3 regions of the Halobacillus sp. ABD4_316 genome follow, and region 2 is predicted to be linked to each of the others. Evidence: riboswitches for the same ligand, from Rfam matches in the RefSeq annotation. Region 2 holds a riboswitch; each other region holds the start of a gene.
The links. Region 2 has a riboswitch for S-adenosylmethionine ahead of ACXAJH_RS17920 (PLP-dependent aspartate aminotransferase family protein). Riboswitches for the same ligand answer to the same signal wherever they lie in the genome.
Positions count from the first base shown of each region.

Region 1 (8,170 bases), on a different contig from region 2:
AGAAATACACCAATGTATAATAGCGCAAAACCTATTTGTTCCGGACTCATTATCCCATCACCCCGCTGTTTTTAAACTTCAATTCATGAATAACCTTTTCCCCCGATTCCCGCTGAAAAAAGAGTTTTAAACGCTTATGAAAAAAGAAAGACTTTTCAATCATTTCCTTTGAAAAGTCTTTCTTTCTTATACCTCCTATCCTAGATCCCAACCGATCCCCTCTATGGAAATCATCCTCTTTCCTGAACCTGATGACAGGCACTGTTCCTGAACGAAATCGATGATTTTTTGGAGGTGTGGATTCTGAGGGGGTTGTGGCCTTATACGATTCATCAACAAAAGCCGAATTGAAAACGAAATGAACTTCGACCATGGGTAACTTCAGCAAAGAACGAGGTTTACGTTTCATCATCGAATGGGGAATGCTTTACCTACATGTATAATTCGGTCTGTATTATTCCGGCTGCCTTAGTAAAAATAATAGAAAACCCATCTGCTTCTCTATCTTTTCAGCGACTGTGATATTCATCTATACCATAGTTCATATCCTGTCATAGAATGAACTATCTTGATATTGAGGAGGTATATGGTATGAATCATAAACCGTGTAAAAAGGATTGTCATCCCGATGTGGATGTAATCACCTGCAGCTGCTGTGTTACTGGACTAGCTAATGTCATCTCCAGCCGTTTCCGCTGCGGAGATACGATTGGCATCACTTTCTTCGTAGAAGAAGGAGCAGGCATTTTTGTCGGCAGGTATCGAGGACTGGAAGACTATGTTCTTGAAATCGATGATCTACTTGTACCTGGGACAACCAGTTTCATTCCACTATGTGATGTAGGAAGTGTCGAAAAAGGCCTTCCGCTGCAGGAGGAACCTATGCAGATCAGCAAGGTCACCAGGGTGACAGAGTAAACGTATAGATCGACCCTCTCATTGAACAAAGAAAAGGGAGCCACTTTTATCGTGCTCCCTTTTTTTCGTGATGTAATCTGAAATGTCTTCACTCATCCTGATGCATTAGTGGCTCCAGTTCAGCTAGTAAGCGAGTGGTTTCATCCAACAGCTCTTGGTATTGCACAATGCCGGTGATCAATACGGCTGTGTAGACGCCTGTACCCAGTATAAATAAAACTCCCTTCCAAAAAGGATTCAGACTCGTATCCCTCTCTTTGATGCTGGATTTCAATCTTATAAGTTTAGATAGAGGGAAATAGAACAATAGCAGGATATAAGAAAGGAAGGCCGCATACATTTGTCTTAATTGTTTTTCATTCACCCAGAGATACGTCAGTTCTTCCGGCTTGTCCTCCAGCGACTTCCAGCTTATAACAGTTTGATGAACGGTGCTTCCTCTCCAATTATATTCTTCGACCCTCGTTGTCTGATCTCCCAACTCTTTGACGCCTACCCCAAAAGGAGCGGGAGTATCTCCGAATGATACGACATGATACACAATAAAGATAAGAATGATGAATAGAAAATGGATTGCTTTGTACATGCTCTCCTCCTCTCCCACCTTGAGACAACACTTTCATCTTCTATTGAATCTATTTCTCTAAGGTTTCCATCAATATGTAAAAGTACCGGGGATCACCTGTGTTGAAGTACGTATACCACGCTTCCAGGGTTCTTTCCGAAAAAACGTCCAAGTGCTTAAGTATAAGATTCGCAAATAAAAGGGCTCCTGCAGAGCTGGCTGTTATAAGGTTCTGATCCGCTACGGCCTTTACGTCCTTATAATAAGCCTCCCCATCATAGTTCGGACTGACCATTTTAAGATATTCAAGACTGTTGCTGGTATGGAAACGATTGTTTAACAAACCGGCTTCAGCAAGCATCGGTGTGGCCCCACAAATGGCAGCAACCGTCGCCCCACAGTCCAGAAGCTTCGCTGCTTTATGTATGATGGGTTGATGGATACATCGGTTCCACGTATCTGCTCCAGGCAGCAGCAAAACGGTCGAAGGAGAAAGGAGGATCTCATCCGTGGTTATATCAGGTGTAATCCTCATCCCTCCTTTTGTCGTAATTGTTTCTTTTCCTGCCCCTGCCACCTGAAGTGAAACATCTTCCCGTCTTCTTTTAAAGTACTGCCCCGAGTTCAACTCAGCGGTTACATAGCCAAGTTCCCAGTCTGCCAAGGTATCTAAAGCATAGACATAAACGTTCATTCTACCAACCTCCATTTTTTACGCACTTCCCACCACAACCCCTAAGACAGAAAAACCATTCCTGTTAAGACAGAACACATCGCCTGCTCCCCCATACAAAACCTTCTATAAGGGACTACGAAATGCCTTGTATAAAGTTTCATAATGAAGAGAACCCCTCCACCTATAAGTCTACGTTCATTTTCCCATTATCGTCGAAACGGCGCTGCCTTCTTAACTTCCGCTTTTAAATACCGGTGTATTTTTTCCGAAAATTCTATTGATTCTCACTATATTTTCCTGTAATGTATAACGCAAGCGAAAGGATACACGTTGATCAAACGGATCAGCTGCTTTAAAAATTACATACGAACTTATCCAGAGAGGTGTAGGGACTGGCCCTTTGATACCTCAGCAACCAGCCATTGGCACGGTGCTAAATCCAGAAGGCAGTTATACTGCCTTGAAGATAAGGAGTCTTAGATAAATGGAAGGCCCCTTATCAAAGGAGGTCTTTTTTTAATGGAAATATACACCACTTCTTCTGTTAAAAAGAGCTCCATCAGAATCTGTGAGTCAGCATATTCCTTTAGAAGGATGAGCTTTCTAATATATTTATTCAATACCAAATGGAAAGGTTGTTGTGAAATGAAACGATCATTAGAGCAGAGGTTACAGGATGGACCCGTCATTTGTGGAGAAGGTTACTTGTTTGAATTGGAGCGCCGCGGCTATTTACAAGCTGGATCCTTCGTACCGGAAGTAGCGCTGGATAACCCGGAGGCACTCAAACAGACTTATCGAGACTATATGCTTGCGGGCTCCGACGTTGTGTTAGCATTCACGTATAACGGTCACCGCGAAAAAATGAGAATTATTGGAAAAGAAGAATTACTGGAACCGCTCAACCGTCAGGCAATTCGTCTGGCTAAAGAGGTGGCTCAAGAGCATCCAGAGGAAGAAGCTCTTGTGGCTGGGAACGTTTCCAATACCAACCTGTTCAATCCGGATGATCCTGAAGCTGTTGAGAAAACAAGGAGCATGTTTGCAGAGATGATCGGCTGGTGTAAAGAGGAAGGTGTAGATTTCGTGAATGGTGAAACCTTCTACTACTATGAAGAAGCTCTGATTGCTCTTGAAGAAATTCAAAAGCAGGACCTCCCTGCTGTCATCACATTCGGTCTGATGGGGGAGAACGTCTTGCGGGATGGCTATGAAGTCGAAGAGGCCTGCCGCTTATTAGAAGAAAAAGGGGCGCTCGTTGTAGGAATGAACTGTTTCCGCGGTCCGGCAACGATGCAGCCGTACGTTGAGAAAATCCGTAAAACCGTGGACGGTTATGTTGGGGCCCTTCCAATCCCTTACCGGACAACGGAGGAGCATCCTACTTTCTTCAACCTGCCGGACGGTGGCTGTGCCTGCACGCTCCCAACGGAAACAACGTTCCCAACATCTCTCGACCCGCTCTATACGAACCGCTATGAACTGGCGGAATGGGCTAAGGAAGCTCACGGTATCGGTGTGAACTACCTGGGACTCTGCTGTGGAGCGTCTCCGGCTATGCTTCGTGAAGTAGTCGAAACTGTCGGACGCACAGCTGTAAACTCCACGTATTCACCAGATATGAAGAAACACTTCCTATTCGGCAGTGATGACACGCTGCAGGATCATATAACATCGTATAAAACAAAAGCCTAAGCAAAAAAAACGCCTGTCCTACTTGGACAGGCGGCTTTATTAAAACGAAAACGGCAAGGCTCACAATGCATTTGGATTCCCCTGGTTTTCTTCCCTTTTGTATAAGGTGCGTCCTTCCTTAATTGTTTCTTCAATCTGTATTTCTTTGATCTGCATGGGGTCTACTTGGAAGGGGCTCTGATCAAGGATGACCAAATCAGCTAGCTTCCCTGCATGAAGGCTTCCTTTTGTCTCTTCTTCTCCATATTGATAGGCGGCATGAATCGTAACGGCTTGAAGAGCTTCATACACGGTCGTACGCTGTTCTGCTCCAATCGTTACTCCTGTTCTCGTTTTTCTATTCACAGCACTCCAGATCGTTTGAAGCATGTTCGGCTTGATAACAGGAGCGTCCTGATGGAAATTGACAGGAAGACCTTTCTTTATGGCTGATTTAGCCGGACTGATCCGGTTTCCCCGCTCTTCACCGAGGTTTTTCAAGTGGACATCTCCCCAGTAATATGTATGATCAACAAACATAGAGGGGATCATTCCAATCTTCTTCATTTCATCCAGCTGATCATCACGGACGGTCTGGCAGTGAATCATGACCGGTCTGAGCACATCTTTCTCCGGATCTTCCGTTTCTTCTACAGAAGCTTTATAGCTTCTCAGCAGCTGATCGGCTGCTGCATCTCCATTGCAGTGAGTTAACAATTGAACATCGTCTTGAACTGCCTGTTTTGTAAACTGCTTCACCTGCTCATCGCTGTACCAGGCACTGCCTCTATACGTTTCCTCTCCTTCATAAGGTTCCGTAAGCCAGGCTGTTTTCCCCTGCGGAGAGCCATCTAAGAACATTTTGTATCCACCAAGCTTCAAGCGTTTATGGTATTGCTTCGCATAAAGAGGGTTGGATGCAAAGATCTCATTCGGATTGGTGTCCATAAGAGGGTAGGATACGACATCAATAAGCAGTCGGTCCTCTTCAGCTAAGGCTTTACACAACTCGACGAACTGCTGAGAGGCGGCTCCATCCTGCACAGTTGTTATCCCATTCTGTATATAAACGCTCTGTCCTTCTTCCACCATCTTCAAAGCATCCATTTCCATCCCTTGTTGCAGATACGGTTGAATTAATGAAAGACTTGTTTCCTCAAAATATCCGTTTGGTTCCATACTTTCTGCCATCCGGCCAATGGTTCCACCTTCGACTTCCTCCGTTTCGGAATCAACGCCTGCCATTTGCAGAAGAGCGTCGTTAGCACAACCCATGTGAGCGGAAGCGTGAAAAACAAAGAGAGGTCGATCTGTGATCTCGTTCAGGATATCCTTGGCAGGGTGGTGTCCCTCATCCAATATCGTGTGATCATAGCCAAACCCAATAATCACTCCGTCTTGTTCGTCTTCCTGCTGCTCTATGTATTGACGAAGCGTGCGCTTGACATCTTCATAGTTTTCGCAGCCGCTCAGATCTGCCATCCGGGAAACCGGACCTACAAAAGAGATATGCCCGTGGGGGTCAATAAACGAAGGCATTAACGTTTTCCCTTTCAAGTCCACTTTTTCCACCTCTGATGGATGTGCTTCCTTCTCGATTTCCTGAAGTGCGCCCTTACGTTTAATCCATCCATCCTCGATTAAAATCGATTCGACAAACGTATTTTCCTCTTCCATAGTAAGAATATTTCCTCCGTAGTAAATCGTCTGCATGGTCATGTCTCCTCTTGTAATCGTCTAGGTCATGGGGGAAAGGTTCTAATGGTTTGATGTCCATTTTCCCCTTAAGTAATGAAGAGGATAGTATAACATGAGGAAAAAATGACCAAAAAGAGACTTTACACCGGGTTCCTTGCTCCTATTCTTTTAGGTCACCCTATTCATCCATCATGCACACATTTCCTCTTCCAAACCTCCCCTGTATGTTCATAATTCGTCTACTCTGCTCCGTTCTTCTTTTTAAACACCCGGGTCCTTTATACAGGAAAACGGCTGATCCGCTTTCGGGTCAGCCGTTCTGTGCAGGTCTCGGCAATCTTTGCATCATCATCCATACAGACGCCGTTTTTTTAGAAAAGAAGGAACAGAATCTATCCAATCCTTCCATATTCTGATAGCATTCCATATATCAAATCGTATGGAGGAAGTCACAATGAGTCAAAAGTCTGCTCTTTTTTCAATCGGTACAGGCGCCGCTTTATGGGGAATGATCGGTTTTTTCGTCACGTATTTGTACAACATCGGGTTCACTCCTGCACAAGTCGTGTCGCTGAGGGTTTTATCAGCCAGCCTGCTTCTGGGGATTTACCTATTATCAAAAGACCGCCGCTTCTTTAAAATAAAAGCAGGCGACAGCCGATACTTTATCGGGACGGGGATCATCAGTATCGTCCTCTTTAACTGGTGCTTGTTCAGTGCGATTGAGGAAACGTCTATTTCTGTAGCATCCATCCTTCTCTACACAGCTCCGGCGTTTGTCACAATGCTTTCAAGACTGATTTTCAAAGAATCATTGACGTTGCGGAAAGTCTCTGCTCTTTTGATTACCTTTCTTGGCTGTGCCCTTGTCGTCGGCTTTGTTCCACATTCAGAACAATCCATTTCCATGTATGGACTGATTCTTGGACTTGGATCAGGATTCTTTTATGCGTTATACAGTATTTTCGGGAAGTTTGCCCTTGTGCACTATGATTCACTGACGGTTACCTTTTATACGTTTGTATTCGCATCAATCGCTATCGTGCCATTCAGCGGCCTTTGGAATGAGGCTTCTTTATTTTCAACCGTATCCACATGGCTCTATGTACTGGGGCTGGGGCTCTTATCTACGATGCTTCCGTTTATTCTATACACGAAAGGTTTGAGTTTCATAGAATCGAGCAAGGCCTCCATTATCGCTACCATTGAACCAGTGGTCGCCACACTCATGGGTTTTCTCGTCTTTCGGGAGCAGTTGACCTTTTGGCAGTACGCAGGGGTCGGCCTCGTCATTACGGCTGTCATCGTCGTACAGGAATCAAAGAAAAACAGCAGCGCCACCCACCGGGAAACGGAAAGATCAGCCGTCAACCAGCTTCGGGGTTGATGGATCCTTCATTTCACAGCCGTCTATTTCTACATAAAAAGGAACCGTTCATTTTATTCAATGAACGGTTCTTTTTATATGTTATCAATCATTTCCGTTTACTTACTGAGCTGTATATCCACCATCAATAAGAACGGTTTGGCCTGTTACACTTTTCGCCTTGTCACTGGCAAGGAACATAGAGTAGTCTGCAATTTCTTCTACTTGAAGCAGGCGTTTTTGAGGAACTAGTGGATAAATAACTTCCTCCAACACCTTTTCCAGTTCCACGCCACGGGATTTGGCAAGATCCTTCAATTGACCACGTACAAGTGGTGTATCTACATACCCAGGGGCTACAGCGTTGACTGTGATGCCATGTTCTGCACCTTCAAGGGCACTTACTTTCGTCAAGCCGATGACTCCGTGCTTGGCACTGTTATATGCGGCTTTACCAGAGAATCCGATGACACCGTTAATGGAAGCCATGTTCAGGATACGTCCCTGCCCCTGCTCCTTCATAATCGGGAAGACCGCTTTCGTTGCGATGAATGGTGCTGTCAGCATGATGTCCTGCATCAACTTGAATTTTTCTGTTGGGAATTCTTCAAGAGGAGATACGTGCTGAAGCCCTGCGTTATTGATAAGTACGTCAATGCGGCCATAGGTTTCAACCGTCTGGTTAATAGCGGCATTGATTTCGTCTTCGCTCGTAACATCCGCTTTTACCCCCATAGCCGTTAAGTTCTGCTCGGTCAGCGACTTTGCGGCTTCTTGTACACCGTCTTCATTAATATCAGACAAGACGACTTTTGCACCGTTTTCTGCAAAGACTTTTCCGATTTGGTACCCGATTCCCTGAGCTGCTCCTGTAATAAATACAACTTTGTTTTCAACCATGTCTATCAACCTCTCTCATGTATGTTCTTGATGAGCTGCTACTTTTAACTCAAATTCGATTGTACCCAAAAACAATTTCCATTTCATGCATTACGAATTATGCGGAATATTCGTTTTTCCCCGAAAAATGCATGAATTCTCTATCTTTCTATTTCTATTGATTACTGTAATGCGTGAGAGTAAGATATTTCTTGTTGCAAAATATTGTCGAGTTTTGTCAAACGCAATTCTACTTATAATAATTACCAAAAGGAGGTAATACCATGTTTGCTATTATCATAGGACTTGTCTCTTTGATGATCATGGCGTACTTAGGCTGGTCCATACTATGGATTGCCCCAATTGCTGCTTCCATCGTAGCGATTCTATCAGG
Region 1 is NZ_JBSWZA010000001.1:820,753-828,922, forward strand. Features, by position in the region: gene ACXAJH_RS04450 (sodium/glutamate symporter) at 1-50, opposite strand, end outside; gene ACXAJH_RS04455 (hypothetical protein) at 50-412, opposite strand; gene ACXAJH_RS04460 (hypothetical protein) at 592-918, shown strand; gene ACXAJH_RS04465 (hypothetical protein) at 1,007-1,504, opposite strand; gene ACXAJH_RS04470 (DJ-1/PfpI family protein) at 1,554-2,177, opposite strand; SAM riboswitch class I at 2,528-2,632, shown strand; gene ACXAJH_RS04475 (homocysteine S-methyltransferase family protein) at 2,805-3,854, shown strand; gene ACXAJH_RS04480 (amidohydrolase) at 3,915-5,546, opposite strand; gene ACXAJH_RS04485 (DMT family transporter) at 5,986-6,918, shown strand; gene ACXAJH_RS04490 (3-hydroxybutyrate dehydrogenase) at 7,021-7,797, opposite strand; gene ACXAJH_RS04495 (GntP family permease) at 8,061-8,170, shown strand, end outside.
Region 1: it holds a riboswitch for S-adenosylmethionine, as region 2 does, so the genes downstream of both, ACXAJH_RS04475 (homocysteine S-methyltransferase family protein) here and ACXAJH_RS17920 (PLP-dependent aspartate aminotransferase family protein) in region 2, are expected to answer to the same signal.

Region 2 (8,170 bases):
GTGACAGGGTATGCCTTATTATACGGACAGCCATTCCGGAAAAGCATTGTTTTATGAGGATTCAGGGGAAGGGCAGCCGGTCGTTTTCATCCATCCGCCGGGAATGGGACGGATGGTGTTTAAAATGCAGCACGAGCTGGCAGCAAAGTACCGCATCCTTCTACCGGATTTGAGTGGGAACGGAGATTCTGATGTGGTAACACACTCCCCTGACATTACCTGGTATGCAAGGGAAGTGATCAGTCTGCTGGATCATCTCCAGCTGGAATCTGCTGTCATCGCCGGCTATTCATGCGGAGGGATGGTGGCTCAGGAGACGGCTTTGACCTACCCTGAACGAGCCAGAGCAGTCATTCTTGCAGGAGGATTTCCAAAAGTTGAAACCGGCGGGCTCCGTTTTGAGTTCCACGGGGGGATGTACTGGGTGGAGAAGAGCCCTGAAACCCTCGCTAAGCTGTTAAGTCATTCTCATTTCAGGGATGAAAAACTGAAGCGGGAGCTGAATGAACATATGGCGAAGTCGGATCCGGAAGCATGGCATGCCTTTTATGACCGGGCACTTCATTATGACTGCAGCCACCGGCTGGAGAACTTAAGGCAGCCGCTGCTTCTGGTTTATGGGAGCAAGGAGTTCTGGATCAGTGAACACAGTCATTTTTATCAGGCGTGTCCGCAGGCGAAGATGGTCGTCATCGAGGACGCCTATCATCAGACACCTGCGACTCACTATGACCGTTTCAATGAAGCCGCATCTCAATTCATAGACGCATTATAAAAGCAGAGGCTGTGCCTCTGCTTTCAGCTTGCTGGAAAGATACTTTTTTCATCCCGGGGTCATGCTCCTACAGCGTGTAGGTGGTCACGTTCCGCTTATCGGTGGGTGCCTGCCGCAGGCGTCACCACCGATAAGCTCTACGTCACCTCTTTCATCATCTCAATCATGGGAACAAAGTACTTTCTTCTTATGGACGTTAGTGCGCAAAGAGAAGGTTCAGAGTTCCTGTAAAGCTGTGCCTCTGCTTTCTTATTGGGGTTTCAAATCAAATGTCGTGTCGACTTCTTTTCCATACACCATCTGGTTGACGGTAATAGTGAGCGTCGAGGCTTCCTGAAAGTTGTTGGTCGGGAAAGATATCGTGGCCATCCCATCGGTACCTGCATAATCGGCCTGGACTTCCTGGCCGTTATCTCCCAGAACAGAAACGAAAGAAGAAGGTTCTTCTTGTCCTTGTTCTGATGCAGGAAGGGGATGAAAGGATTCTCCGACCAGCTTTTCGTTTTGGTGGTAGTCGTGCGGGCTGTAGCTCAATTCCAAGCTCATGTGCTGGTCACTTGTTGTTTCCACGCTGTCCAGGTAAATATCCGTTTGGCGCGCTTCTCCGATTTTTTCGCTGATCCGTTTAGAAGTAGACGCGTTCAAGTCCATATGGTCTATATCTACAGTAAACGAATAAGAGGCATCTTCCTTAAGGTGGATATCTTCTACAACAAGCGTAAGCTCTTCAGGAATCTCTCCTAATGGTTGAAACCGCCCTTCATAAGTGCCGGCGTTCTCTTCCTGATCATAACCGAGAAATACCGGGATCTTCTCGCCTGTGTCCATCTTAAAGTAGGAATTCATCGTATGATTGAACACATCATCTTCATCTTCAATGGCCATTCTCACTTTTCCATAGGATGCTCGGACTTGGACTTCTTCGGGTTCAATGACAAGACCATCTTTTTCGTAGGTCCCGGTGGTGGTGAATGTTTTCAAGATATTCGCTTCCTCATTGTATACATAAGAAACAGGTGCGGCTTCTGTTTCATAGGTCTCGCCGTCCATTTGAAAGGTCAGGGATGTGGGAACCGTCCGGTTAACCTCTTCAACCTTCGTCTCAAAATCATTTAGTTCCCAAGGGTCATTGACCGGAGGGGTGGAGACTGCTCCATACAGGCGGTTTTCGTAGATCACAGCTTCCTGGTTACCAACCCCATCCTGCCTGAGGTCCAATGTCTGGGCACCGTTATCCTCTGTCGCTTTCATATGGATGGAATGCAGCGACGGCATATTCCCGATCCCCTCCGTTTCCTCCGTCTCAGAAACGAGGGCAGATAAATCAATACGGTACAAGAAGTGGATGAATTGTTCCCCATGCCACACTTCGTAAATCTGAGCCCTGCCGTCGCGTCCCGGCAGCGAAGCCGAAGCTTCGGTTGTTGTGGTCAGCCCTTCTTCCCGTGCAAGGGCCAGGCCCGGAATGCGCTCTTCAAAAAACTCGTGAAGACGCTCCTCTGACTCGATTTCCTTCCAGCTGCCAGGAACGTCTTCCATATCGACAGGCTTGGCTTTTCTATGTAAGGAACCGTCTTCTTCGTGAACCAATTTGGAGGAGTCTTGAGAACCTGTATAAATGTATGTACCTCCTGCAAAAAGGGTCAGGACAGCGCCAATGATGAGCCACTTCCATTTTCCTATGTTTTCCCCCATGGTGAATTCACCCTTTCATCATGCTTGTCACGCTCCCTTCTATACTAACAGAATTTTCTATATTTTTGAGAGGTCATAAAAATAACCCGCGGATAAACGCAGGTCATTTTTCGTCATCGGAGTAATGATGGAGCAGGGAGTCTCCTTCCGAATGGTTATGATCTTCCTGTAAGGCTTGCGGGGGCTCGTGGGAGAAAGCCTGATTGAATTTTGCTGACCGGTTAAAAGCTTCTGCCGCCTCATTCGATCGTTCGACACGGCCGCGGCGTGTTTTCTTTTCGCTCATCGTTCCACCTCCTTTTGTTTAAGGTTTCCTCCTTGCTGTTAAATTAAACTTCTGGATATCATAGATCGTAATCACAGAAAGATCCGTATATAGGGAGAGGGGCTTAAGAGATGGAGGAAATGCTGGATATTTTTAATGAAAAGGAAGAAAAAACGGGTGTTAAGGCACGCGGGGAGGTTCACAGAGATGGAGACTGGCACGAAACGTTTCACTGCTGGTTTGTAAATAAAATCGATACAAAGTGGCATGTGCTGATGCAGAAAAGGGCCTTTGATAAAGAAGATTATCCCGGCTTATATGATATAACGGCCGCCGGACACATCGAAGCAGGAGAGGGATTGATGAAAGGGGGACTGCGCGAAATTCAGGAAGAATTGGGGCTGTCACTGGAACGTTCTGCTTTAACACCGGCAGGATATGTGAAGGAGGAATTGATTGGGAAAGACAAGGTGGACCGGGAAATCTGCCGGTTGTTTTTCTATCATTGGCCTGGCGGGGATATGCCGGTGGGAGTTGAAGTGGCTGACGTTCTTGCCATCCCTCTGGATCAGTTATCCTTCTTAATGACGGGAGAGAGGGAAGTGGCTGCAGGTGTTTCGATTTGCACCGGGGAATCAGAAACTATGAAGGCGGAATCATTTGTTCCTCATACCCCTGCCTATCAAAGCCAGTTGCTGAAGGCTTTGTCTGAATATGTCGAAAAACTTTGACAATAACACCTCTCCATCGATATAATTTTTGATTAAGTGATCAGAAAGGAGTCGACGAATGACACACCCAAGCTTTGAAACAAAAATTGTCCACCATAAACAGGATCAATCACAGGTGCATAACAGCAAGACGACACCGATTTATCAGACATCCGCCTTTACCTTCAAGGACCTGGACCATCTGGAAAGTTACTATGAAGGGGAAAGTCCATACTTATATACAAGAGAAAAAAATCCGAATACCGATGAACTTGCGGGAACGGTTGCTGAGCTCGAAGGTGCTCCATCTGGAGTCGCTTCCTCCTCAGGAATGTCAGCCATCCTTGCAGGCATTCTGGCGGCTGTTGAACCCGGAGGCCATATTGTAGCCGCAGAAGATGTGTATGGAGGTACGCACAAACTCCTGACTAAAGAACTGCCATCCTTCGGAATCGACGTCACCATGGTATCCTTTAACAATTTGGACGAGGTGGAGAAATCCATCCAGCCTCATACCCATCTGCTTTATACGGAATCGATTTCCAACCCGTTCCTACGCGTGGAAGACTTGAAAGGTCTGAGCAGTCTCGCTCAAAAACACGGCATAAAGACGATGGTGGATAATACATTCGCCACCCCCTATCTTGTCCAGCCCTATCAGTATGGAGTGGACCTTGTTGTGCACAGTGCAACGAAATACATAGGCGGTCATAGTGATGTCACGTGCGGCGTCCTTGCCGGTTCGGAAGCATTGATTTCCAAAGCAGCCCAGAAAATCGTGACTCTTGGAGCAAATTTAAGTCCGTTTGAAGCTTGGTTGACCCAGAGAGGAGCCAAAACCCTTGCACTCCGGATGAAACAACAGTCTGCGAATGCAAAAAGTGTTGCAGAGGCACTTCGGGAGCATATTGGGGTTAAAAAGGTGTTTTATCCTGAATACGTATCTGAACGTGGTCATGGAGCGATTGTTACCATCGAGCTCAATGAGAGCGTGGATGTGGAAGCCTTTTTCAAATCTCTTGGATGGATCAAAATTGCACCGACACTCGCTGGTGTCCAGACAACTGTGTCCTACCCTGTCCGTACGTCGCACAGGGCTCTGTCAGAAACTGAACGTGAAAAAATCGGAGTGAACGATTACGTCATCCGCTTATCCATAGGAATTGAGAGCGATGAAGATATCATTCATCAGCTGAAAAGAACCATTGACGCTTCAATAAAATAAAAATTCAGAATGTTATTGACATTGATGCAGATGGTCAGCTATAATTCACAACATAATCAAAATTAAATAACTAGTACTCTTATTAAGAGCGGCTGAGGGAATAGGCCCTGTGAAGCCCGGCAACCTTCAAACATCGGTTTGAAAAGGTGCCAAGTCCTACAGATCATGGATCTGGTAGATAAGAGGAGGATATCAGCACGTTCAGCCCTCTTCTTATATGGAAGAGGGCTTTTTGCATGGATAAAGACGCTGTAAGGACCAGTTTCTTTTTAAAACTGATTAAAATGATGAGAATAATAAACTTTAGGAGGCCATACAATGACCAACTCTTTTGAAGGCTACGATATTGATACCATTTCTCTGCACGGTGGACAGTCACCAGATCCTACGACCGGTTCAAGGGCCGTTCCGATTTACCAGACCACATCCTATGTGTTTCATGATACCGATCACGCCCAGAGCCTTTTTGCCCTCGATGAACCGGGGAATATTTACTCCCGGCTCGGAAATCCGACGGTGGACGTATTCGAAAAACGCATGGCTCTTCTGGAAGGCGGAGTAGCCTCGGTAGCGACGGCTTCAGGCATGTCCGCCATTGCACTGGCCATTTTGAATGTAGCTGGTGCAGGAGATGAAGTCGTGGCAGCATCCAATTTATACGGCGGAACTTATAATTTATTCGCCAACACTTTACCGCGGTATGGCATTAATGTTCATTTTGTTGACCCGGTCGATCCGGACAATTTCAGACAGGCCATCAATGAGAATACGAAGGCCGTCTTCGCTGAGACCATCGGCAACCCGAGTCTTCACGTGCTTGATTTTGAGAAGGTGTCCGCCATTGCCCATGAACATCAGGTTCCATTGATCGTCGATAACACGTTTGCCACACCTTACACGTGCCGTCCGATTGAACACGGAGCTGACATTGTCGTCCATTCGGCCACGAAATGGATTGGTGGCCATGGAACAGCTATCGGCGGCGTCGTTGTCGACGGCGGGCAGTTTGACTGGGGCAATGGAAAGTTCCCTGTTTTCACAGAGCCGGATCCGAGCTACAACGGGATCGTTTATACAGCCGATTTCGGCACGCTCGCCTACATTACAAAACTCAGGGTTCAGCTGCTTCGTGACTTTGGCTCCTGCCTCAGTCCGCAGAACGCTTTCCTTCTGCTCCAGGGACTTGAAACGCTACATTTGCGGGTGGAACGTCATTCAGATAATGCCCGGGAAGTGGCTGAATACTTGGCGGAACACCCCGATGTGGAGTGGGTTTCCTACCCCGGCTTGAAAAACCATCCGGCCCATGAACTGGCCAATCAATATTTAGAGGGCGGCTACGGTTCCATTGTCGTATTTGGAATCAAAGGAGGCAGAGAAGCTGGGAGTCAGGTGATCAACAACATCTCGTTGTGGTCCCATGTCGCCAATGTCGGCGATGCGAAATCTCTGATCATCCACCCGGCGTCTACGACCCACCAGCAGCTTTCTGTTGAAGAGCTTGCGGCGACCGGAGTGACGGAAGAGCTGATTCGTCTTTCCATCGGACTCGAATCCAGCAAGGATTTAATCAATGACCTGGATCGGGCCATTGCCAAGGCAACAGGCAATGATTCCGGAAAGCGGGCAATCACAGAGAATGATGAAGGTGTCATCAAGTGGGCGCTCAGCTCTGCGAAGATTACAGAAGGAGGAGAAACACGTCCGAAACGCCTGGCTGTCGTCGGTCTCAGTGGAAAGCCTTCCCGTCCGAGTCACCGACTCGCAAGAAAAATGCAGCGGCTCGGGTATCAGATCGTCCCGGTGAACCCTCGGGAGGAGGAGGTGCTTGGCGAGAAAGCTTACCCGGATTTGAGATCGATCCCATTCAGCATCGACGTCGTCCAGGTGTTCCGCAGCCCTGAGGCCGCCATTGAGATTGCCCGGGAAGCAGCGGACATCCAGCCTGGTGTGTTCTGGCTCCAGGAAGGTGTCATTTCTCCAAAAGCAGCGGAAATTGCCAGTGAAGCAGGTCTGGAAGTTGTCCATAACCGTTGTACCTACAAAGAAGCACAGCGGCTGCGCGGAAGCATAGATACGTACGCATGCGAAATTTAAATAGGGGAAGGGGTAAAAAGATGAATTGGAAAAAAGCCATAGCTGTCCTCAGTGCAGCGGCCGCCATCGGGCTTGCCGGTTGTTCAAGTAATGCCGAAGGTCAGGAGGATCAGCCGGATAAGGTAACCCTTGATTATGCCTACTACTCTCCAACCAGTCTGGTCTTGAAAGAAAAGGGATGGGCCGAGGAAGCGTTTGAAGAACAGGGCATCGAAGTGGAATGGGTGCTCAGCCAGGGAAGCAACAAGGCGCTTGAGTTTTTGAATTCAAGCAGCGTTGATTTTGGTTCTACAGCCGGAGCAGCCGCGTTGATGGCTAAAGCGAATAATGCTCCTGTAGAATCCGTCTATCTCTATTCCAAGCCGGAATGGACGGCTTTAGTCACGAATCCGGATTCTGGCATATCTACTGTAGAGGATTTAAAAGGGAAGAAAGTCGCCGCCACGCTTGGAACCGACCCTTATATTTTTCTTGTTCGTGCTTTAAAGGACCACGGACTGAGTGTGGATGATATTGAGCTTGTCAATCTGCAGCATCCCGAAGGGGCTTCTGCCTTGAACTCCGGCAATGTCGATGCATGGGCAGGGCTTGATCCCCACATGGCACGTAATGAACTGGAAGCAGGGGCAGAGTTGTTTTACCGTAAGCCTGAATTCAATACGTACGGAACGTTGAACGTCCGCTCTGCGTTTGCGGATGACCATCCTGACGTCGTCAAAGATGTGATTAAAGCCTACGAAAAAGCGCGGGAGTGGACGATAGAACACCCGGATGAAGCCGCTGAAATTCTGGCCGAGGAAGCCAATCTCGATCTTGAGGTAGCGAAGAAAAGCCTGGATCGCAACGACCTGTCGGATCCTGTTCCGGGAGCTGCTTTAAAAGAAACGATTCAAGGAGCCGGCACGGTCCTTCAGGAAGAAGAAGTGATCAAACCGGATGTGGATATTGATCAGTTGACGGAAGATCTTGTCCGGCCGGAATTTGCAGAAGAAGTGATTGAATAAGGAGGTCCAACGATGTCCAGTCGTACAGAAGCTGCTGTTTCATCACCAGCTGTGCAGCGAACGAAAATCAAACCGGCTCCTAAAAGGAAGTGGGGAGGGGCGTTGTTAGGGCTGGTCCTCCCGGTGCTCATCCTTATTCTGTGGGAAACAGCTTCCCGGGCGGGATGGGTGGCTCCTTACCTGCTTCCTTCTCCAACAGCTGTCGTTGAAGAAATGACCGGCATGGCACAGGAAGGGGAATTGTGGGGGCACATCAGCATCACCCTCTACCGTGTTTTTGCAGGATTTCTTGCTGGTCTGGCCGCGGCTGTTGTACTGGGAGCGGCTACAGGGTACAGCCGGATCGCCCGTCAGCTGCTTGATCCGATGCTCCAGGCCCTTAGAGCGATCCCATCGCTT
Region 2 is NZ_JBSWZA010000006.1:16,038-24,207, forward strand. Features, by position in the region: gene ACXAJH_RS17895 (alpha/beta fold hydrolase) at 11-775, shown strand; gene ACXAJH_RS17900 (hypothetical protein) at 1,025-2,470, opposite strand; gene ACXAJH_RS17905 (hypothetical protein) at 2,574-2,756, opposite strand; gene ACXAJH_RS17910 (NUDIX hydrolase) at 2,867-3,466, shown strand; gene ACXAJH_RS17915 (trans-sulfuration enzyme family protein) at 3,525-4,670, shown strand; SAM riboswitch class I at 4,747-4,855, shown strand; gene ACXAJH_RS17920 (PLP-dependent aspartate aminotransferase family protein) at 4,989-6,767, shown strand; gene ACXAJH_RS17925 (aliphatic sulfonate ABC transporter substrate-binding protein) at 6,788-7,771, shown strand; gene ACXAJH_RS17930 (ABC transporter permease) at 7,784-8,170, shown strand, end outside.

Region 3 (8,170 bases), on a different contig from region 2:
GAGCAATCGCTTCGGTGACCATATCACTGTAAGGACCGGATGTAGCTCCAAAGCGGATGGTTTTCTTCTCTTCTGCATCTGCATTTTCTTCTCCGCCACCACAGGCAGACAAAAAAGTAATGATTGTTAAAGCTGCAAACAAGGTTACGATTTTTTTCATTTTATCTTCCTCCTGAACTTCGTTTCGTCTTGGGTTAACTTTTTTTCACTGTTTTTGCCAGGAAATCCCCAGCGTACTGGACTACCTGAACAAGGACGATCAACACAATAACCGTTGTAAACATGACGAAATTATCATAACGGTAATACCCGTACCGGATGGCGAGGTCGCCGATCCCTCCACCGCCAATTGCGCCGGCCATTGCGGAATACCCGATCAAGCTGATGGCTGTTATCGTTAAACCACTGATCAAGCCCGGCTTGATTTCAGGAAAAATGATATCTTTAATAATCAGCCATGGGGAAGCCCCACATGCGATAGCCGCTTCTATGACGCCTTTATCAATATCCCTGGCGGATGATTCTACAATTCTTGCATAAAAAGGAATCGCTGCGGCCGATAAAGCAACGGAGGCGGCAATCGGTCCTGTTGTCGTACCTAAAAGAAAATTAGTAAATGGGAATAAAAACACAAGCAGGATGATAAATGGAATGGAACGGACAAGGTTTACAAAAATGCCCACAGCTCCTTTGATCCATTTGTTTTCCAAAAAGAAGTCACGGTCGGTAACAAATAGCAGCAACCCCAGAGGCAGACCGGCGATAACGGCTACGCCAAGTCCGATCCCTACCATGATCAATGTTTCCATAAATGATTTATTCAGCTCGGGCCACAGGTTGATCAGCTGATCGATCATGATTCAGCACCTCCACTTCATCCAGTATCGTTTTCAGATTTTCCACAGCTCTCCCGACTTCCTGCGGGTCACCGGTTAATTCCATAACAAATGTACCGAGGGCTTTTTCCTGTATATAATCCACATTTCCATGCAGGATGTTTCCCTTGATTTTATAGTTCTGAAGCAGATCCGACACAACCGTATCTCCCGCCTGTCCGCCGGTAAACTTCATCTGGACAATGGTGCCGCGGCTGTTTTTCAGCAGTTCTTCCGGAACATGGAAATCGATCACTGTTCGAATAAACCGCTTTGTCAAAGCATTTTGAGGAGAGGCGAAAATTTCGTAGGCCGCCCCCTGTTCTACCACTTTTCCTTCTTCCATGACCGCACAACGGTCGCAGATTTCTTTCACCACTTCCATTTCGTGTGTAATCAATACAATGGTCAGTCCAAGCTCCCGGTTGATTTTCTTTAATAGTTTCAGGATCGACTGTGTCGTGTTCGGATCGAGTGCGGAAGTTGCTTCATCGCACAGCAGCACTTTAGGATCGTTGGCCAGTGCCCGGGCAATACTGACCCGCTGCTTCTGCCCTCCACTCAATTGAGCGGGGTACTGATCGGCTTTATCGCTAAGACCTACAAGTTCCAACAGACGCCTGGCACGATCATTGCGCTCCTGTTTTGGTTTACCGGCCGCTTTCAAAGCAAAGGCCACGTTCTCCAAAACCGTTTTCCCCATAGCAAGGTGGAACCCCTGGAAAATCATGCCGATGGACTGTCGTGCTTTTCTAAGGTCCTTTTTGGAGAGAGAAAGCAGATCGATCCCATCGATATAAACCTCTCCTGATGTCGGGCGTTCCAATATGTTCATGCATCGGAGGAGTGTACTCTTACCAGCTCCACTGTATCCGACGATTCCATAGATTTCCCCCTCCTGAATATCGAGAGAAACCTTGTCCACCCCGATCACCTGTTTTTTCTTGGATGTGTAAATTTTACTGAGCTCCTGGATGGAAATCATAACCGTCCTCCTTTACCTAATAAAAAAACTCTCTTCCTTATCAAGAAGAGAGTTTCGCATAACTATCAGCCAAACTCTTATCTCCCGGAATATCATTCCGGCGGATTTAGCACCACTCCACATGGAAGGTTGCTGTGACGTCTACGGGCCTTTCCCTCAGTCACTCTTGATAAGAATTAGTTGTTGCTATTCGTTTATGATTTACAACTTTAACGCATCATTCTGCATTTGTAAACAATTTTCCCAACATTTCATTAATGGACAGGGATGTGCCGGGAAGCCTATTACGTTGTTTAAGTGACTGGAAGAGGAAGGAATAAAAGGAATAACAAAGAAAAGGGAGAGTGAAAGAATGAACAAACAAGGAGAAGACCTGCTTAAAGAATATAGAAATGGCATTGAAACCCTGACCGAACACCTGCCGGAGGCCACAAAAGAATACAATCACTTTACCGGCTCGTTCTTTGAAGACGGAGAACTCAGCAAAGGTACCAAGCACTTAATGGCTCTTGCCATCAGTGTGAAAGATGGAGATGAAGCCAGTATTGCCTATCACATGGATCAGTGCGTCGAAGCAGATTGTTCGGACAAGGAAATTTATGAAACGATGGGTGTATCAGCTGCTTACGGCGGGGGCTCTGCCATGAGTCAGGCCGTCACCACAGGTCTGAACATTCTTCAGGAATTCCGAAACCGTTAAGCTGCAAAACCGGGGGGCCTGCTCCCGGTTTTGTTATTGACATATTATTCTGTCATCTGGATAATGATGGCTATATCATTACCAGAGGTGATCAACCATGAAAAACGTAACTGTACAAGGAGCACCTGCGATTTATAAAGCTGAGCCTGGAATTTTAAGGAATATACCGGAATTGTTGGAAAACCAGGCCTTTGCAAAAGCAGGAATCATTCACGGTGAGCAGTCGTGGAAGGCTGCTCAGCCCTATTTTCCAAAGCTGACGATGCCGGTCCAATCGGAAGCCTATAACGGGGAGTGCTCCCATAAAGAGGTCATGCGTCTCAGTGAAGCCCTGCGGGACTGTGACGTCTTGATCAGCATCGGAGGCGGAAAGGTCCTTGATCTCGGAAAAGCCTGTGCCGATCAATTGAATATTCCAGTCGTGCTCATTCCTACACTAGCCTCAAACTGCGCACCTTGGACGCCGCTCAGTGTGTTTTACGATGATGAAGGGAATTTTGAGGAATACATTATTTATCCACGTAGTACATGGATGCTGCTTGTAGAGCCTGATCTGCTCGTTCGTGCCCCGGAACCTTATCTCAGGGCCGGCATCGGCGATACGCTCGCCAAATGGTATGAAGCGGATGTTCTCACGAGGTCTCTCGCCTCCAAACCGATTTCCGTAGACATTGCGCTGCACGCGGCCGGATTATGCAGGGATGTTCTCATACAAGATGGTACAGAAGCTGTGGAAGCCGTTCGTCAGCAAGCCGTCATACCTGCCCTCATGAGAGTTGTGGAAACCATTATTATGGCTGGCGGTATGGTCGGTGGATACGGGGATAGTTATGGAAGAATCGCCGGAGCCCATTCAATCCATAACGGCTTGACCAAAGTACCGGAAACCCACGCTTTCCTTCACGGAGAAAAAGTGGCTTATGGTATTCTCGTCCAGCTTGCTCTGGAAGGCCGCTTTGATGAAATTGAAGCACTCACCCCTTATTACCAGGAGATGAACCTGCCGGTAACCCTCGATGACTTCAACTTGACCAACAAGGCAGAAGCCATCTCCATAACAGCGGAGCATGCTGTAAAACCGGGGGAATCCATCCGATTAATGAACGTCATGGATGCCGCTCAAGTGGAGGAAGCGATGACCCAGATTGAAAATGGTTAACCGCTGATGCGGTTAACCATTTTCAATCTTCTTGTTCCTTGGTATAGAAGAGCATACCCAAGTGAAGCTACTCCATACAACGATTTATATTTCCTGCCCAAGTCAGCACAGGCCGGGACCGCGGCAGGCATCCACCCGTCAGCCGGACGCGAACATCCAGATGAGAAGGTATGATCCAGGAAAAGATATGTTTTTTTCTAAAGGCTAAGGAAAACGGTCGTTTCCTTTACCCTCCTATTACCTCTCCGACATAAATCCCACTAGCCGCTGCCTGGGACAAGGAATGAGTGACGGATGAGCAGTCTCCGACCAGAAAAAGTCCCGGGACGTCCGTTTCAAAATTCCTGTTGGTTGGAATAACTGGTTCGTAAAATTTAGCATCAAGCCCATAAAGCAGCGTGTCAGGATCCACCGGTTCACCTATCGCTGCTTCAAGAGAGGTCAGGAACTCGATGAGAGCCTCTATATAAATATGTGGCACTTCTTCTATCAGCGATCCTTCGTCAGCGGAAAGAGAAGGAATCACGGAGTTTGCATGAATTGAAGTCGTCCCCTTTCCCTTTTTCAAATCTTCAAGACGCTGGACCACGATTCTTCCCCTCGAACGATTGATTCCTCCAATGACGCGTGATGCTTCTTCCACCGCCTGCTTTAGACTCGGAAAGTAACGGGTGACAAACAAAGTGAAATTCAAATTTTCTCCCGGCACCCCTTGTTCTCGTGAATTCTGACCATCAGGCATGACAAGTCCATGCTGATGTTTTCGAATAATCCTGCCTTTGGGATTCATACAGTATGTGTAGGCCGTAAAACGTGACGTTTTTTTCAAAAGTTTCGTTTCAAATGATTCTTTTAGGAGAGCATCCAGCTGGCCGCCCCGCATTTCCAACCGTATACCCAGGTCCAGCCGCGTCTCCCTCGGTTCGATGCCAAGCGGTTCCGTTATCCGTGCGAACCACTCCCGGCCGCTGTTTCCTGTCGCAAGCACAACTTTTCGACTTAGAAACTCCTCACAATCTGTAACGATACGGAAACCTTCACCCACCCGTGTAATGGAATTGACATGGGTGTTAAAAGAAAAGGAAAGCTTATTGACTAAGTGTTCATATAGGTTTTGAAATACCTCCTTCGACAGGGAAGTACCAAGGTGGCGTACCTCCGTCGTTAAAACGGTCAAGTCACCACAAGCAGCCCTTCTTTTCACATGCTCGTTATCTGTTGAATACATGTCCACACGGTCTCCTCCAAAACCGGTTAGAATGCGGTCCACTTCTTTCATGAGGCGGGCGGTTTCCTTTCCGCCGATTTTTCGTGGAAGCTCTCCACCAAAAGCGTTGGTAAAATTGAATTTTCCCTCTGAATTCCCAAGACCGCCAAAGCCTATGTACTGATCGCAGGCTCCAGAGCACGTGCAAGGTTGTCCATGCCCCTGTGCGCAGGATCTCTCTTTCAACGGTTTTCCTACGTCTACGACTTTCACTTGAAGTCCGGGGTGTTTCTGGACAAGGGTGTAGGCCATAAATGTTCCCGCTACACCAGCACCGACAATGGTCACATCATACATGTTCCTGCCTCCGCTCTTTAAGTATTGCGTAGACACACGTGTCTGTCAGCTGTTTCCCATCCACGGATCGATCATCATTACGCAACATTCCTTCAAGATGGTAGCCAAGTTTTTCGGGAACCTGCCTGCTTTTTTCATTTTCCCTTTCACATCGGATTTCTACACGCGCTCCACCGAGATCATAAAGAGCCAGCCGCGTTATTTCACGCACGGCTTCCTGCATATACCCATGCCCACTCCATTTGGTGTCGATCCAGTACCCGATTTCAAACTTCGGAATATCCCAGTCAATAGTATGAAGTCCAGTCGTCCCAACAAACGCTCCATTCTCCTTGTGAAAAACAAGATACCGGAGTTTTTTTCTTTCCATAAAATCTACATGGGCCTGCCTGATATTGCTTTCTGTATCTTCAATCGAAGGCATCTCCTGCACAAAAGGAAGCCACGGCTTCAACTCCTGTTCCGACCGATGAACAGCTTCATTAACCGCCGGGCCGTCTCCAGCCTCCGGCCTCCGTAGACGAAGGCGTTTCGTATGCAGCACATAGGGAACGTCGATATGTATAGGATCCAAGGTTTCCTCTCCCCTTTCTCACTAATAGAATACCAGACTGTTAACCTCTTTGAAAAAAGATTTACATTCATCTTATATAAAATAAAAAGAGGAAGAAGGGCCTTCCCCTTCTTCCTCTTTTTATTCATTTATGAAACCGCTGCTTTACCCTTCCCTGCAGCGATACGGTAATAATGGTTTTTGGCTTTCCACCTTTGATACCCGGAATAAAAACCGACCCCCAGACTAAACACGGAGAGAACAGCTGCCATAACCCAGGAAAAATCCGTAGTAACAATAGCCGGAAGCCAAACTTGAGCCGATTGGGAAAATGACGAGCGCAGACTATAGAAAAACGGCCGTTCCAGCCAACGCTCTTCCCAAATCTGCCATAATTGTTCATTCGTCTTACGTGCCATTGTTGTTTCATATAAAAACAGCCCGAAAAAGAGCATGGCAGCTAGATAAATGATTCCAGTCACCGATTCAAAGAAAAGCTGAGAAACCCCCACCAGAGAGGCCATAATCAGAAAGTTGTACCACATGGATTTCCGGCTTTTCATCCGAGTGGAAATTTGATCCACGCTTTCTTCATCCAACGCTTTTTCCATAACATGCTCCCTTTCTGCCTTTTTTGTTAGGTTACCAAAAAAATACAGAAAAGGAAAACACCCCTTACATCAAAGGTTCCCTTGTTTTGAATCTGCTGGATACGTACCATCTGCATCGTGTTTTTCCCGCCCCTGTAAAGGTGGATTAAACACACAGATCATCCGCATATCCGTGAAGGCACGGAGCACGTGTTCATCATGCTGATCCAAGGCGTATAAAGTGTTTTTGCGAATGGGCCAGGTCCTTTGATCAGAAACAGTCACGACCTCGCCTTCCCCTTCTATACAGTAGACCGACTCGAGATGATGCTTATACCACATTTTCGTTTCCGTTCCCGCCCTGATTACAGTATCGTTGACAGAATAACCCATATGATCTTCAGCAACAAGTAAACGCCGGCTGATCCAGTTCCCTCCATCCACTTCCCTGTTGGATCCAACAACATCTTCCAGTGCTCTCACTTTCATCTGCCATCCCTCCTTGCCTTACTTTATTCCATAGACACCAACGTAGACCCTTTCATCACATTCTCTTTCTGTAAACAAAACAGGCCTGAGGTACCATGTTTCGATGGTTCCTCAGGCCTTCCTGCGAGAAGTGGAATGTGCCGCTGTTCAGGCAAGCAGACATGCGTGATCATACAGATAGGCGTATCTCAAATCAATGAAAAGAAAATGCTGGTCGGTTAATGGAAAGCTGAATGTGCGGACCATTTCTTTCGTTTCAATATCCGAGTAAAGGTCCGAAAGAAGACCGGCGTGCGTTTCCCTCATTTTCATCACATTTTCCAGAAAATACGGGCGGAAAGCCCAGTTGGATCCTCTTTTATCCGTTTCCATAAACCAGTCGTCTTCTTTTTTACGGAAGTTGGAGGATACTTGTTGACCGTCCATGTGGCAAATGAACATACGGAAGCTTTCATTGTGAAACTTCTCCGTCACCCCATCAATAAACGCATCGGATTTCTTTGGTCCTTCCCACCTGGCCAGGAGCTGTCTCACCTTGGCTTCCCAATGTTTCACATACTGCTGACGATCTTCCAACAGGCGTTTTTCCCGCTGTACAAAGCCGCTCATCCGTTCTTTGATATCCACCGACAGCGCCCCCTTACCTATGGGGTCGAAGGATGGGTGGGCAAGGTAATATCCCTGATAGAATCTGCTGCCGTGCTTCCAGGCAAAATACAATTGAAAATCATCCTCGATATTCTCAAATAAAAGTGCCGCCCCGATCCGATGGGCGAGCATAGATAACGAGTACATGATATCCTGAAAAGCATCTCCATCCTGTCTGCGGATGATCCCTGTATCAATTTTTAAAATATGGGGTTCCAAAAGTCTGATCCGGTCGATATTCGAGCTCTTTGCTCCAACATGATCCACGGCAATCTGGATACCGTACGTTTTAAAATACAGCAGAAGGTGGTTCAAGGTTTCAAAGTCTTCATCAAAATCATGTTCAGTCACTTCAATGACAATACGACTCAGGTCAAATCCCTGGTCCTTGAATTGAAGGAGCGACTGCAGGAGATCATCCCCATTGTTCACCATCAGCTGCTTAGCATTGCGGTTGATAAACAGCAGACCTTCTGTTCTGTTATCCATCATCATGTGGACCGCTTGAGTGAGGACGACTTGATCGACCTCCACTTTGAATTCCTCCGGCACGTCCGTATCATGGAAAAAGGGACCAAGACTCTCCCACGTCTGATTTTCTTTATAA
Region 3 is NZ_JBSWZA010000001.1:717,729-725,898, forward strand. Features, by position in the region: gene ACXAJH_RS03890 (MetQ/NlpA family ABC transporter substrate-binding protein) at 1-160, opposite strand, end outside; gene ACXAJH_RS03895 (methionine ABC transporter permease) at 195-860, opposite strand; gene ACXAJH_RS03900 (methionine ABC transporter ATP-binding protein) at 817-1,860, opposite strand; SAM riboswitch class I at 1,935-2,036, opposite strand; gene ACXAJH_RS03905 (carboxymuconolactone decarboxylase family protein) at 2,213-2,560, shown strand; gene ACXAJH_RS03910 (iron-containing alcohol dehydrogenase family protein) at 2,658-3,719, shown strand; gene ACXAJH_RS03915 (NAD(FAD)-utilizing dehydrogenase) at 3,946-5,283, opposite strand; gene ACXAJH_RS03920 (GNAT family N-acetyltransferase) at 5,276-5,857, opposite strand; gene ACXAJH_RS03925 (hypothetical protein) at 5,986-6,447, opposite strand; gene ACXAJH_RS03930 (ectoine synthase) at 6,517-6,915, opposite strand; gene ACXAJH_RS03935 (EAL domain-containing protein) at 7,063-8,170, opposite strand, start outside.
Region 3: it holds a riboswitch for S-adenosylmethionine, as region 2 does, so the genes downstream of both, ACXAJH_RS03900 (methionine ABC transporter ATP-binding protein) here and ACXAJH_RS17920 (PLP-dependent aspartate aminotransferase family protein) in region 2, are expected to answer to the same signal.